2 regions of the Rhizobium sp. NZLR11 genome follow, and region 2 is predicted to be linked to the other one. Evidence: riboswitches for the same ligand, from Rfam matches in the RefSeq annotation. Region 2 holds a riboswitch; the other holds the start of a gene.
The links. A riboswitch is a leader RNA that binds a small molecule or an ion and turns the genes downstream of it on or off. The one in region 2 is predicted to bind thiamine pyrophosphate.
Positions count from the first base shown of each region.

Region 1: another riboswitch for thiamine pyrophosphate. It lies ahead of HJB83_RS27830 (YkoF family thiamine/hydroxymethylpyrimidine-binding protein); the one in region 2 lies ahead of thiC (phosphomethylpyrimidine synthase ThiC).

Region 1 covers NZ_JABDWD010000021.1:77,430-83,054, reverse strand. Annotated here, with positions in the region: gene HJB83_RS27845 (ABC transporter substrate-binding protein) at 1-713, opposite strand, end outside; gene HJB83_RS27840 (ABC transporter ATP-binding protein) at 788-1,594, opposite strand; gene HJB83_RS27835 (ABC transporter permease) at 1,591-2,397, opposite strand; gene HJB83_RS27830 (YkoF family thiamine/hydroxymethylpyrimidine-binding protein) at 2,487-3,119, opposite strand; TPP riboswitch at 3,110-3,223, opposite strand; gene HJB83_RS27825 (NADPH-dependent FMN reductase) at 3,386-3,961, opposite strand; gene soxR (redox-sensitive transcriptional activator SoxR) at 4,045-4,509, shown strand; gene HJB83_RS27815 (SDR family NAD(P)-dependent oxidoreductase) at 4,620-5,390, shown strand; gene HJB83_RS27810 (helix-turn-helix transcriptional regulator) at 5,493-5,625, shown strand, end outside.
Region 2 covers NZ_JABDWD010000026.1:53,534-59,158, forward strand. Annotated here, with positions in the region: partial or broken gene HJB83_RS30000 (rhizopine-binding protein) at 1-232, opposite strand, end outside; gene HJB83_RS30010 (hypothetical protein) at 1,369-2,079, shown strand; TPP riboswitch at 2,289-2,420, shown strand; gene thiC (phosphomethylpyrimidine synthase ThiC) at 2,513-4,330, shown strand; gene thiO (glycine oxidase ThiO) at 4,332-5,315, shown strand; gene thiS (sulfur carrier protein ThiS) at 5,299-5,496, shown strand; gene HJB83_RS30030 (thiazole synthase) at 5,500-5,625, shown strand, end outside.

The DNA of each region.
Region 1 (5,625 bases), on a different contig from region 2:
GCCTGAATGAAAGCGCGGGCATTTTCCTGATTTGCCGAGAGATAGGCGTCGCTGGAGACGATGACCGTCGTCTGTTCGTCGGGAACGCCATAGTCGGCATAGTGGAAGCGGCCGATCTTGCGTTTTTCCAGCTCGGCGGCGATGCCTTCCCAGGTGTAGATCTCCAGTGTGAAATCGATCGAGCCATTGTCCAGCGCCTCGTAGGCGGAAGTGCCGAGCGTGACGGTCTTGACCTCGCCTTTGCCGCCATCGTTGCGGATCATCGCGGAGATCAAAGCGCTCTCCCAGGTTCCGCCGAAGCCGCCATAGGTCTTGCCGTCGAGATCTCTAGGGCTTTTGATGTCGTCGCGTCCGCCCTTGTAGATAAGGCGCGCTGTTTCGGTCTGGACGACGCCGTAGACCATCTTCACGTCGCCGCCGGCGGCGCGCTGCATGAGGGCCTCGATCTCGCTGCTGATGCCGAAATCGGCGACGCCGTTCGACACCAGCGTTCCGGCGCTGGTGTCGGCATAGGGAAGGATCTCGACGTCGAGGCCGGCGGCGGTATAGAAGCCCCTCGCCTTGGCGACATAGATGCCGATATGGTTGGTGTTGGGTGTCCAATCGAGCGCCATGCGCACCTTTGCGGGCGCTGACTGGCCGAAGGCCGGGCGGCCGGCAAGGCTTGCGGCGATGGCGGCTAAGATCGTCTGGCGACGGGTGAGAAGCAGCATGGTGACCTCCTCAGGTCTCTAGAGCATGATGCCGAAAAGTGTGAGCGGTTTTCTCACGACATCATGCTCTAACTCTATAATGTAGAACAGGATTCAGATTTTAAGCCGACCGGCCTAAAATCATCCTGTTCGAGCGGATGAAGCAGTGTTTGCAGGATTTCGGTTTCGATCGCCTGGGCCGCCGGCGAGCCGAGATCGGCAAGGCTTCTCGGACGGGGCAGGGGAACGTGGAATTCGCGGATGATACGCGCCGGGCGGGCCGAAAGCACGTAGATCCGGTCGGAGAGGAACACGGCCTCGCGGACGTCGTGGGTGATCAGCAGCGCCGTCCAGCGGTGTTCGGTCCACATGCTCTGCAGCCATTCCTGGATCTGTGTGCGCGTCAGCGCGTCGAGCGCGCCGAACGGCTCGTCGAGCAGCAGCATGTCCTGGGTCTGGACGACAGTGCGCAGCAGGGCGGCGCGCTGGCGCATGCCGCCTGATAGTTCGGATGGATAATGGTGTTCAAAACCGGCAAGGCCGAAGCGCTCAAACAGTGGCGCCACAGTGGCGCGGGCAGCGCGGCGGCTCATGCCACGCACTTCGAGGCCAAGTGCCGCATTGTCGATGATCCGGCGCCAGGGCATCAGCGCATCGCGCTGCGGCATGAAGGCGAATGAATGCGGCGCCCGTTCCAGCGGCGCGTCCTTGAAAAGCACGGTGCCGGAATCGGGGCGAAGCGCCTGTGTCAGCAATCGGAGCACCGTCGACTTTCCTGAGCCGGACGGGCCGACGATCGAAACGAACTCGCCGTTTGCCACAGTGAGCGAAATATCGCCCAGCACCTTCATGCCGTCGAAGGACTTCGAGATGTTGCGCAGTTCGACCATCGTATCGCTCATCGCCGCGACTCCTGGGATCGTTGCCAGGGCATGACGAGGCGCTGGATCAATAGCGTCAGCCCGAAGAGGCAGAGTGTGAGCGCGGCGCTGATAACGACGGCGGCAAGCACGAGATCGGGGCGGAAATTGTTCTTGGCGTTGAGGATATAGATGCCGAGGCCGCGGGCGGCGCCGGCATATTCGGCAAAGATCGCGCCGACGACGGCATAGGTGATCGAGATCCTGAGGCCGGCGAAGAAATAGGGCAGCGCGGAGGGAAGCCGCGCCAGGCGGAAAATCCGCCAGCGGCTCGCCTTCATCGAGTTCAGCAATTCGGCGATGTCGCGGTCGGTCGATTGATAGCCCTGCAGCAGGGCGACCAACAGCGGAAAGAAGGTGACGAGCGCCACCAGCAGGATCTTCGGCAACAGGCCGAAACCGAACCAGAGGACGACAAGGGGCGCGATCGCCACCAGCGGCAGCGTCTGGCTGGCGATGAAAATCGGTAGCAATGCCCGGCGCATGAAAGACACGAAATCCATCAGGATCGAAGCGGCGAAGGCGAAGGCAAGCGACAGCGCGAAACCGCCGAGTGTCGCACCCAGCGTCGGCCAGGTGTTTGATATCAGCGCCTCACGGTTCAGCCAGCCCTGGATGACAATGCGCGAAGGCGCCGGCAGGATGGAAGGTTTGATGCCGGAAAGATCGACATAGAGTTCCCATGCCGCCAAAAACGCGCAGCCCGCGAGAAAGGCCGGTATGCCCCGGTAGAGAGCGGCGCGGAGCGCGGCAAGGCGCGAATCCGATGGTTGTGGCGATGTCATCAGCGTTCGATTTCAGGCTTTCGTCGGGCACTGCATAATTCCTTAAATCGGAATCGATTTAAGGGAAAATTATGCAGCAATTTAAAGTGTTACGGCGTCCCTTGCGCGTCTGCTAAGACGCGCGGCGCTGTATTGGCGGAGACCGTGATGTCGAGCGTCACGTGTCCCACCGGGTCGCCGAAGCGATAGAAGGCCTCATGAATGGTCGCGAAGACGGCGCCGGCATCTCCCCCCAGCCGGGTACAGAAATTCTTGGCGTGGTCGAAGGTGCCGGAGCGCTTCAAGAAATCGATGCAGCCATAGATCTCGTCCATATGGCTGCCGGTTCCCATGACGTAGAGCGAGAATTGCGCGGCTGCCGGCTGTCCGGTCTCCGTGGTGGTTTCAACGGCGGCAAGGGCTGATGTAATCCGGTCGGCAAGCGGCTCCGCCCGGCCGGCAGAGGGCTTGACGCCGCAGATGGCGTCGTCGGGCTCACCTGGGCAGCCGCGTGAGACCGCGGCGGACAGCACGCAATGCTCGCCGGTATTGGCGGCGACGACGAAAAGATCGCGCATGGCCGCGAAGAGGACATCAGGCGGGCCGACCAGCAGGGTGGAGATATCATCGGTCTCGATGCGAAGCCGGTCGCGATAGGGGTCGAACGCCTTGACGGCATCGAGAATGATGCCGACGAAATTGCCGGACATCGGATAGAGTGACACTTGTGCGCCTGAGAACATCTGAACCTCGCTCCGCTGGCATTACCCAGATCAGCTTTGAAGGGTCCAGAGGCTTGCGCCTCGCATCTCAGCCCCGGCGATACGGAGCTCCCCTGTTATTTCGGCGGAAACTATCATCGCGGTTTTCTTCCCGCAACCGCAAAATTGCAGACCCGTCCGCGTGGTCGTAATGAACCTGATATGACGGACAACACCCGGACCGAGGTCCTGCCCGGGTGTTCCCAGAGGTTCCGTACCTGCTGGGAACGGAACCGGAGCTTTCTGTCTCAGGCGGCGATATCGGCATAGGGACGATCGATACGGGCGGTGGCGAGCGCCCGTGTCCACCATTCCAGCCTTGCCATCATTCGGCCGAGCAAGCGCAGCGCGTCGTCGGGAGTGTCGAGCCTGCCTTCCGCGTCGAAGCGGTTCCATGGCGCAGCGAAGCTGACCGAATCGCGGATCGTGACGGCGTGGAGTTCGGCAAAGACGAGGCGCAGCTGCTCTACCGCGCGCAGGCCGCCGGAAATACCGCCATAGGAAACGAAGGCGACCGGCTTGCCCTGCCAAGGCTCGAAGAAGAAATCGATGACGAATTTCAGCGAGGCGGTGAAGCTGTGATTGTATTCCGGCGTGACGATGATGAACGCGTCCGCCATGCCGAGCCGCTCGGCGAGCCTGGCGATTTCGGGATGTGCCAATTCGCGGGTGGTCGGCAGCGCAAAATCCAGCGGGTCGATGATGTCGATATCGAATTGCGGGAAGCGGATGAGCTCCTCCGTCAGCCACTTGACCACCCGGTCGCAGATGCGGCCTTCCCTCGTGCTCCCGTAGATGACCGCCAGCCTGGTGGGTGTTTTCATGTGTCGCTCCTTGTTGCGATTGGACTTTACGATTGCAGGAGCAACAGGTATAAAACCTCAACTAATATTGAGGTCAATAGGCGATGGATACGATTCCTGCGACGCCGCTCGGCAGGCTCCTGACAGTCGGTGAAGTGGCGGAGCGCAGCGGCCTCGCCGTCTCGGCGCTGCATTTTTACGAGACCAAAGGGTTGATCTCGAGCATCCGCTCCCGCGGCAACCAGCGGCGCTATGGGCGCGATGTGCTTCGCCGTCTCGGCATCATCAAGGTGGCGCAGCGTGTCGGCATTCCGCTTTCGGAAATCCAGTCAGCGTTCGAGTCCCTGCCGCAGGGACGAACGCCGACCGTTGCCGACTGGCAGACGCTGTCGGCGCGCTGGAAGGATGATCTCGACGCGCGAATCAGGCGGCTCAGCCTGTTGCGCGACCGATTGACCGGCTGCATCGGTTGCGGCTGCCTGTCGATCGAAAGCTGTCCGCTGCGTAATCCCTGCGACCGGCTTGGCAAGGAAGGGCCGGGTGCGCGGCTTCTGGAGGCCGAAAACTAGTCCTGGTTTTCCCCGGAAAGATCAGTGCGCGCCTTTCTTTCGGTCGGTGCGCTCATATGTTAAGGGCGAGTGACGCAACCGGCGGCACTGTCCGCGAGGAGGACGGCTTCGTGTTTCATCCCAGATTGTTCGAAAATCGCAATGTCGTCGTGACCGGCGCCGGCCGCGGCATCGGCCTTGAAGTTGCCCGGCAGTTTCTGGACTGCGGCGCGAAGGTGATTGTCCATACCGGGCGCAAGCCGGGACGGGATCTGCCGGATTTCCTGCTGACTGCTGAATCGGAAAGACGGGCGCTGCTGCTGCACGCCGATTTCTCCGCCATCGGTGGGGCGGCGCAATTTGCCGACGATGTCCTCGCTTTCTTCGACAGGGTGCATGTGCTCGTCAACAATGCCGGCACCATGCTTGGCCGGTTTCCCGCTGCCACGCTGACCGACGCAGAATATGAGGCAGTCATACGGCTCAACCAGACTTCGGTGGTGGCGCTGACGCGGGCATTGCTGCCGGCATTGAAGGCGGCCGAGGGCGCTGCCGTCATCAACACTGTTTCGATTTCGGCGCTGACCGGCGGAAGCCCCGGCTCTTCGATATATTCGGCCTCGAAGGCCTTTGTTGCGACCTATTCCAAGGCGCTCGCCCGCGAGCTTGCCCCGGATGGCATCCGCGTCAACTGCGTCTCGCCGGGAACGATCGAGACGGATTTCCACGAGCGCTATTCCTCCAAAGAAAAGCTGGAGCAGACCCGGAAATCCATCCCCCTGCAGCGACTCGGCACGGCGGAGGATTGCGCTCCCGCCTATCTGTTCCTGGCAGCTCCCTCACTCTCGGGATACATCACCGGCCAGGTGATCGAGATCAATGGCGGACAGCTTATCTGCTGATTTACTTGGACCTTTTTTGGCATTTCATCACTATTGACCAATTCGCTTGTGCGAATATGCTATTGTACTGATCTACCTCACCGCCTCCTTCCGAGATATCGAATGCCGTTGCCTAAACCGGAGCCGGGTATGACCGGCCAGGAGTTGCATAAACTCGCTGGAAAAGCCCATGAAGCGAGCGACCTGCTGAAAGCTTTGGCGCATCACACCCGACTTCTGATCCTCTGCATACTGG
Region 2 (5,625 bases):
TGAGGCGTGACGAGCTGAAACGGAATGTAGCCCTTCTTTTCGACCTTTTCGCCCTTAGCAGGCTTGAGTGCGGTATCGACTGAGCCTTGCCCTGGCCGGCGCCATCCTGGAACACGGTAAGGTCGAGATCGCGCGCCTGCATGGCGGCAAGCACGTCCTGTGTGGCGTCGGCGCCGGCGCCGACGACGACCGTGGTCATATTCCTTGCCTCTTTGAAACGTCTGATCACGCCGTGTCTGCATGGCGGCAGACGGCTTTCGGGCGTGCCCGTCAAGCATGCGGTCGAGAACGGAGCAACTGATGGCGAGTTCGGTCTGCCGACCAGGCCGCGACCTGGCTCCCAGAGGCCGCCCTATGATGGCCTTGTATCGCCCGACTACCGTTTTCACCAGCAAGAGTTTGCCGTAGCGGTAGAGACCTGCCATTTCACCTAGGCGCCGTGAAGTGCGATATATGTAATAATATATGAATGACATACTTTATAACTCGAAGGTTTCTCAAAATAATAGGTAAAGTTCGCCAAACTGGAAATGATATACGATAATATATACTCAATACATCTGTTGCGTTGTTTATCGTTTTCATCGAGTGTCCCGTCATGGGGAGCTACGGTAGCACGGGAAATTCTTTCCCTATGAATGCTGAAACCTTTCCGGCGACAGCATCGTCTGGAGGCTTGCACAAGGAGCACATGACATGGATCATCAAAAGCAATCAGACAAGCGCCTTGGCTGCTCGCATCTGCGGTTGGCAACCATCGACGGCGTGTCGCTGTCTGGTCTGCAGTTGTCACTCGAGCCGCAGGAGGGTTCTGGGTCGACGAAGAAGACCTTTCTCCAACAATTGCTCCTGGATTTTGCTTTCGGCTGCGAGCTATTTTATCCGATCCAGCTATATGAACATCTCGCAACGAGCGAGGGCGACGACAAGGGCGCTAAACCATTAGGTGAGAGTTACGAGTATGGAACTGGGAGAGTTCGGACCGGCCGCCACGTCCCTCATTTGAAATCCACGTCTCTCGGGTTTCCATATTCCAGAATGGAAGCGCCTGCTCAGTCGCCAACTCTTGCAAACTACAACAACAGGTCGGCGAGCGGATGGAGGACATCATGGACGACATGGATGCAACGCAAGCAAAGGACGGCTCGGGCACACGGGTTTCAAAACGTGCGAACCAGCACGGCAGGAACATCGAAAGATGGTAAGAAAGTCTTCAGGAACCTGACCGTTACACGGTACGCGCAAGCCCTAGTTCAAATCCTGCTGCCGCTATCATATACACTGACAACGCTCACTTGTCGGCAAAATTCAAGGGTATTTGGCCCGCAAGGTTCGCCCAATTATACTTCCGAAAGGATTTCATTCTCTATGTCATTATGTTCTGCGAAATGCATTCGCATCGCCGCGCTTGCAGCGGCTGCCATCGTGCTGGGCACCCAGTTCGCAATTGCGCAAGAACCGTCTATAGGGGCTCAGTGGCTGAACACGCCGGTATCTCGGGTGGAAGCGCTTGCGGTCCTCCAGACCCTGAATGCCAATCTCCTGAGTAACGCCAGTGCTACGTTGACCCTTGACCGTTGGTGCGCCGCGCATAAGCTCGCACCGGAAGGTTTCAAGATCGTAGCTCAGCGTGTGGGCGGGCAAGGCAAACCGGCCGATGAGGACATCCGTAAACTTCTGACCGTCGGACCCGGTGAGTTGATCGCTTATCGCCGCGTCCGACTGGTCTGCGGAGATCGCGTCTTGTCTGAAGCCGACAACTGGTATGTACCTGCAAAGTTAACTGCAGAAATGAATCAGGCGCTGAATACCAGCGATATCCCTTTTGGCAGAGCCGTTCAGGCTCTCAATTTCACTCGCACAAACCTGTCTGCCAAGTTGCTCTGGTCCCCTCTATCCGAAGGCTGGGACATGGACGGCTCAACAGCGCATGAAACAAGTTCCCCCGGCCTGCCGGCGTTCCTGCTCGAACATCGAGCCGTATTGAAACTTCCAGACGGCACGCCGTTTAGCGCCCTGGTCGAAAGCTACACGGAAAAAGTACTAGACTTTCCAGTTCCGCGCCTGCTTTCTCAATAGCGCTTCGGTATCTCGGTAGATTTGGCGAAATAAATCGACTGCCACTGCATGCGACAAGGGCGCTTGTCTTGCGGAAGCGTGCCGGCCGGCACGATTGCCCTTGTCCATCGTTTAACAGCGGCGACACGCACGATATCCTGTGTGTAACCTAACCCCGAGCCATCGCAGATTGTCGCTTGACAGTCCCCTCGGCAAGCCTCTACCCTTTTTGCATTCACCAGGGGGGTCCCGGCAAGGGGCTGAGATACTGCTGGACAATACGGCTTTGCCGATTGTGGCGCAGTGACCCGTTGAACCTGATCCAGTTCATACTGGCGTAGGGACGGTGCAAGCGCTCGAAGGCAGTGGATTCACGCGCGGAATCCGTGCCGGCGTCTTTTCATCATTCCGGCTGATGACTGGGTCTCCAATCGAAAACTTGGAGCCTCAAACCATGAATATCGCCGCCACCCCAACTGTCACCACCGGCCCCTTGCCGGCATCCAGGAAGATCTACATTCGGGGGGACGTCCATCCCGACATTTGCGTGCCGATGCGCGAAATCAGCCTGCACCCGACATCGGGCGAGCCGCCCGTTGTCGTCTACGACTCCTCCGGCCCCTATACGCTCGAGGGCGCCCAGATCCGTATCGAACAAGGGCTTCCCTCACTGCGACGCGACTGGGTGCTCGGGCGGGGCGATGTCGAACACTATCAGGGGCGCCATATCCGCCCCGAAGACAACGGCTTTGCCAGCGGCGAAAGGCTGACGCCCGAATTTCCCACTAAACGTCAGCCGCTACGAGCCAGGGATGGCAAGGCGGTCACCCAGCTCGCCTATGCGCGATCAGGCATCATCACGCCCGAGATGGAATTCATAGCCATCCGCGAAAACCTTGGTCGCAAGGCGCAGGCGGATGCCATGGTCCGCGACGGCGAAAGCTTCGGCGCCCATATTCCGGACCATGTGACGGCGGAATTCGTCCGGCAGGAATTGGCGGCGGGTCGGGCGATCATCCCCGCCAACATCAATCATCCGGAATCCGAGCCGATGATCATCGGCCGGAATTTCCTGGTGAAGATCAACGCCAATATTGGCAATTCTGCTGTCACCTCGTCCATGACGGAAGAGGTCGAGAAAATGGTCTGGGCGGCCCGCTGGGGCGCCGACACGGTCATGGATCTTTCCACCGGCCGCAATATCCACAATATCCGCGAATGGATCATCCGCAATTCGCCGGTGCCGATCGGTACCGTGCCGCTCTATCAGGCGCTGGAGAAGGTCGAGGGCATTGCCAAAGACCTGTCCTGGGAGGTCTATCGTGACACGCTGATCGAACAGGCCGAACAGGGCGTCGACTATTTCACCATCCATGCCGGCGTGCGGCTTCACTACATCCCGCTCACCGTCAACCGTTTGACGGGCATCGTGTCGCGCGGCGGTTCGATCATGGCGAAGTGGTGTCTCCATCACCATCGCGAAAGCTTCCTCTACGAGCATTTCGAGGAGATCTGCGACATCTGCCGCGCCTATGACGTCTCCTTTTCGCTCGGCGATGGCCTGCGCCCCGGCTCGATCGCCGACGCGAATGATGCGGCGCAGTTCGCCGAACTGGAAACACTGGGAGAGCTGACCAAGATCGCCTGGGCGAAAGACTGCCAAGTGATGATCGAAGGCCCCGGCCATGTGCCGATGCACAAGATTAAGGAGAACATGGACAAGCAGCTCGAAGTCTGCGGCGAGGCGCCTTTCTACACGCTCGGGCCGCTGACGACCGATATCGCGCCGGGCTACGATCACATCACCTCTGGGATAGGCGCAGCCATGATCGGCTGGTTCGGCACGGCGATGCTCTGCTACGTCACGCCCAAGGAGCATCTGGGGCTTCCCGACCGCAACGACGTGAAGGTAGGCGTCATCACCTACAAGATCGCGGCTCACGCCGCAGATCTCGCCAAGGGGCATCCGGCGGCACAGCTGCGCGACGACGCGCTCTCCCGCGCCCGTTTCGAATTCCGCTGGGAAGATCAGTTCAACCTCTCGCTGGACCCAGAAACCGCCCGCAGCTTCCACGACAAGACGCTGCCGAAGGAAGCCCATAAGGTGGCCCATTTCTGCTCCATGTGCGGCCCGAAATTCTGCTCCATGCGCATCTCGCACGATATCCGCGCCGAAGCGCAGAAGGAGGGTCTGGATGCGATGGCAGCGCGTTATCGCGAGGGCGGCGACCTCTATATGCCGGTAGAAACCCTGCAACATTCGGGCGAATGAGATGCGTGTGCTTGTCAAAGGGGCCGGCGTTGCCGGCCTGACGGTGGCGTATGAACTGCGCGCTCGAGATGCCGAGGTTACCGTGCTCGATCCATATGACGGTTTCAGGCGTGCTGCTTCGTGGCTCGCGGGCGGAATGTTGGCGCCCTGGTGCGAGCGGGAGAGTGCTGATGACGCGGTACTCATGCGCGGTCTCACCGCCGCCGACAAATGGGAGGCAATGGTGCCGGGAGAGGTGCGACGCAACGGAACGCTCGTGGTCGCCTCGGCTCGCGATCTTGGTGAACTGCGACGCTTTGCCTGCCGCACGACGGGTTATGAATGGCTGGAAGAGCCGGCGATTGCGGCGCTGGAACCCTCTCTTGGCGGGCGGTTCCGGCACGGGCTGTTCTTTCGCCGCGAAGCCCATCTCGATCCCCGGCGAGTGTTGTGTCTGCTGCGCACCAAGCTGACGGTTCAGGGGGTCACCTTCGTGGGCGAGAGCCCACACGAGAGCTTCGACAGTGTCGTCGATTGCACGGGCGCAGCGCGCATTGGCGAGGCAAAGGAGTTACGCGGCGTCCGCGGCGAGATGCTTTACCTTAGAAGCTTTGACGTGGATCTCTCCCGGCCGGTCCGCCTGCTCCATCCGCGTTTCCCCGTCTACATCGTCCCGCGTGGAGACGGTGTGTTCATGGTCGGCGCGACAATGATCGAGACGGAATTCGACGGGCCTATTGTCGCCCGTTCACTGATGGAACTGCTCAACGCTGCATACACGCTATTTCCGGCCTTTGCCGATGCAACCATAATCGAAACGGGTGTCGGAATTCGCCCAGCCTTTCCGGACAATCTTCCACGTGCAAGCCATCAGGGAACGGTGATCTCGCTCAACGGCCTCTACCGCCACGGCTTTCTGCTCGCGCCATCCATGGCGGCCGAGGCGGCTGAACTTGTCTTCAACCAACATACGACGGGAGGAATGCCCCATGAAATTGATCGTTAACGGCGAGGCCCAGGATGTCGCGGCTGAGACGCTGTCGGAGCTTTTAGTCCTGATGGAATATGAGGGTGACTGGCTGGCGACAGCCGTCAACGGTGAGCTGGTCCATCGCGAAGACCGGTTCGATCGTTCGCTCAACGACAATGACAGGATCGAAATCCTGTCGCCGATGCAGGGAGGCTGACGGATGCTGACGCTTTACGGCGCCGAAATAAACTCCCGTCTGCTGCTCGGCACAGCGCGTTACCCCTCTCCTGCCGTCCTCTCCGAGGCCGTCAGGCAATCGGCGACGGAAATCGTCACCGTCTCGCTT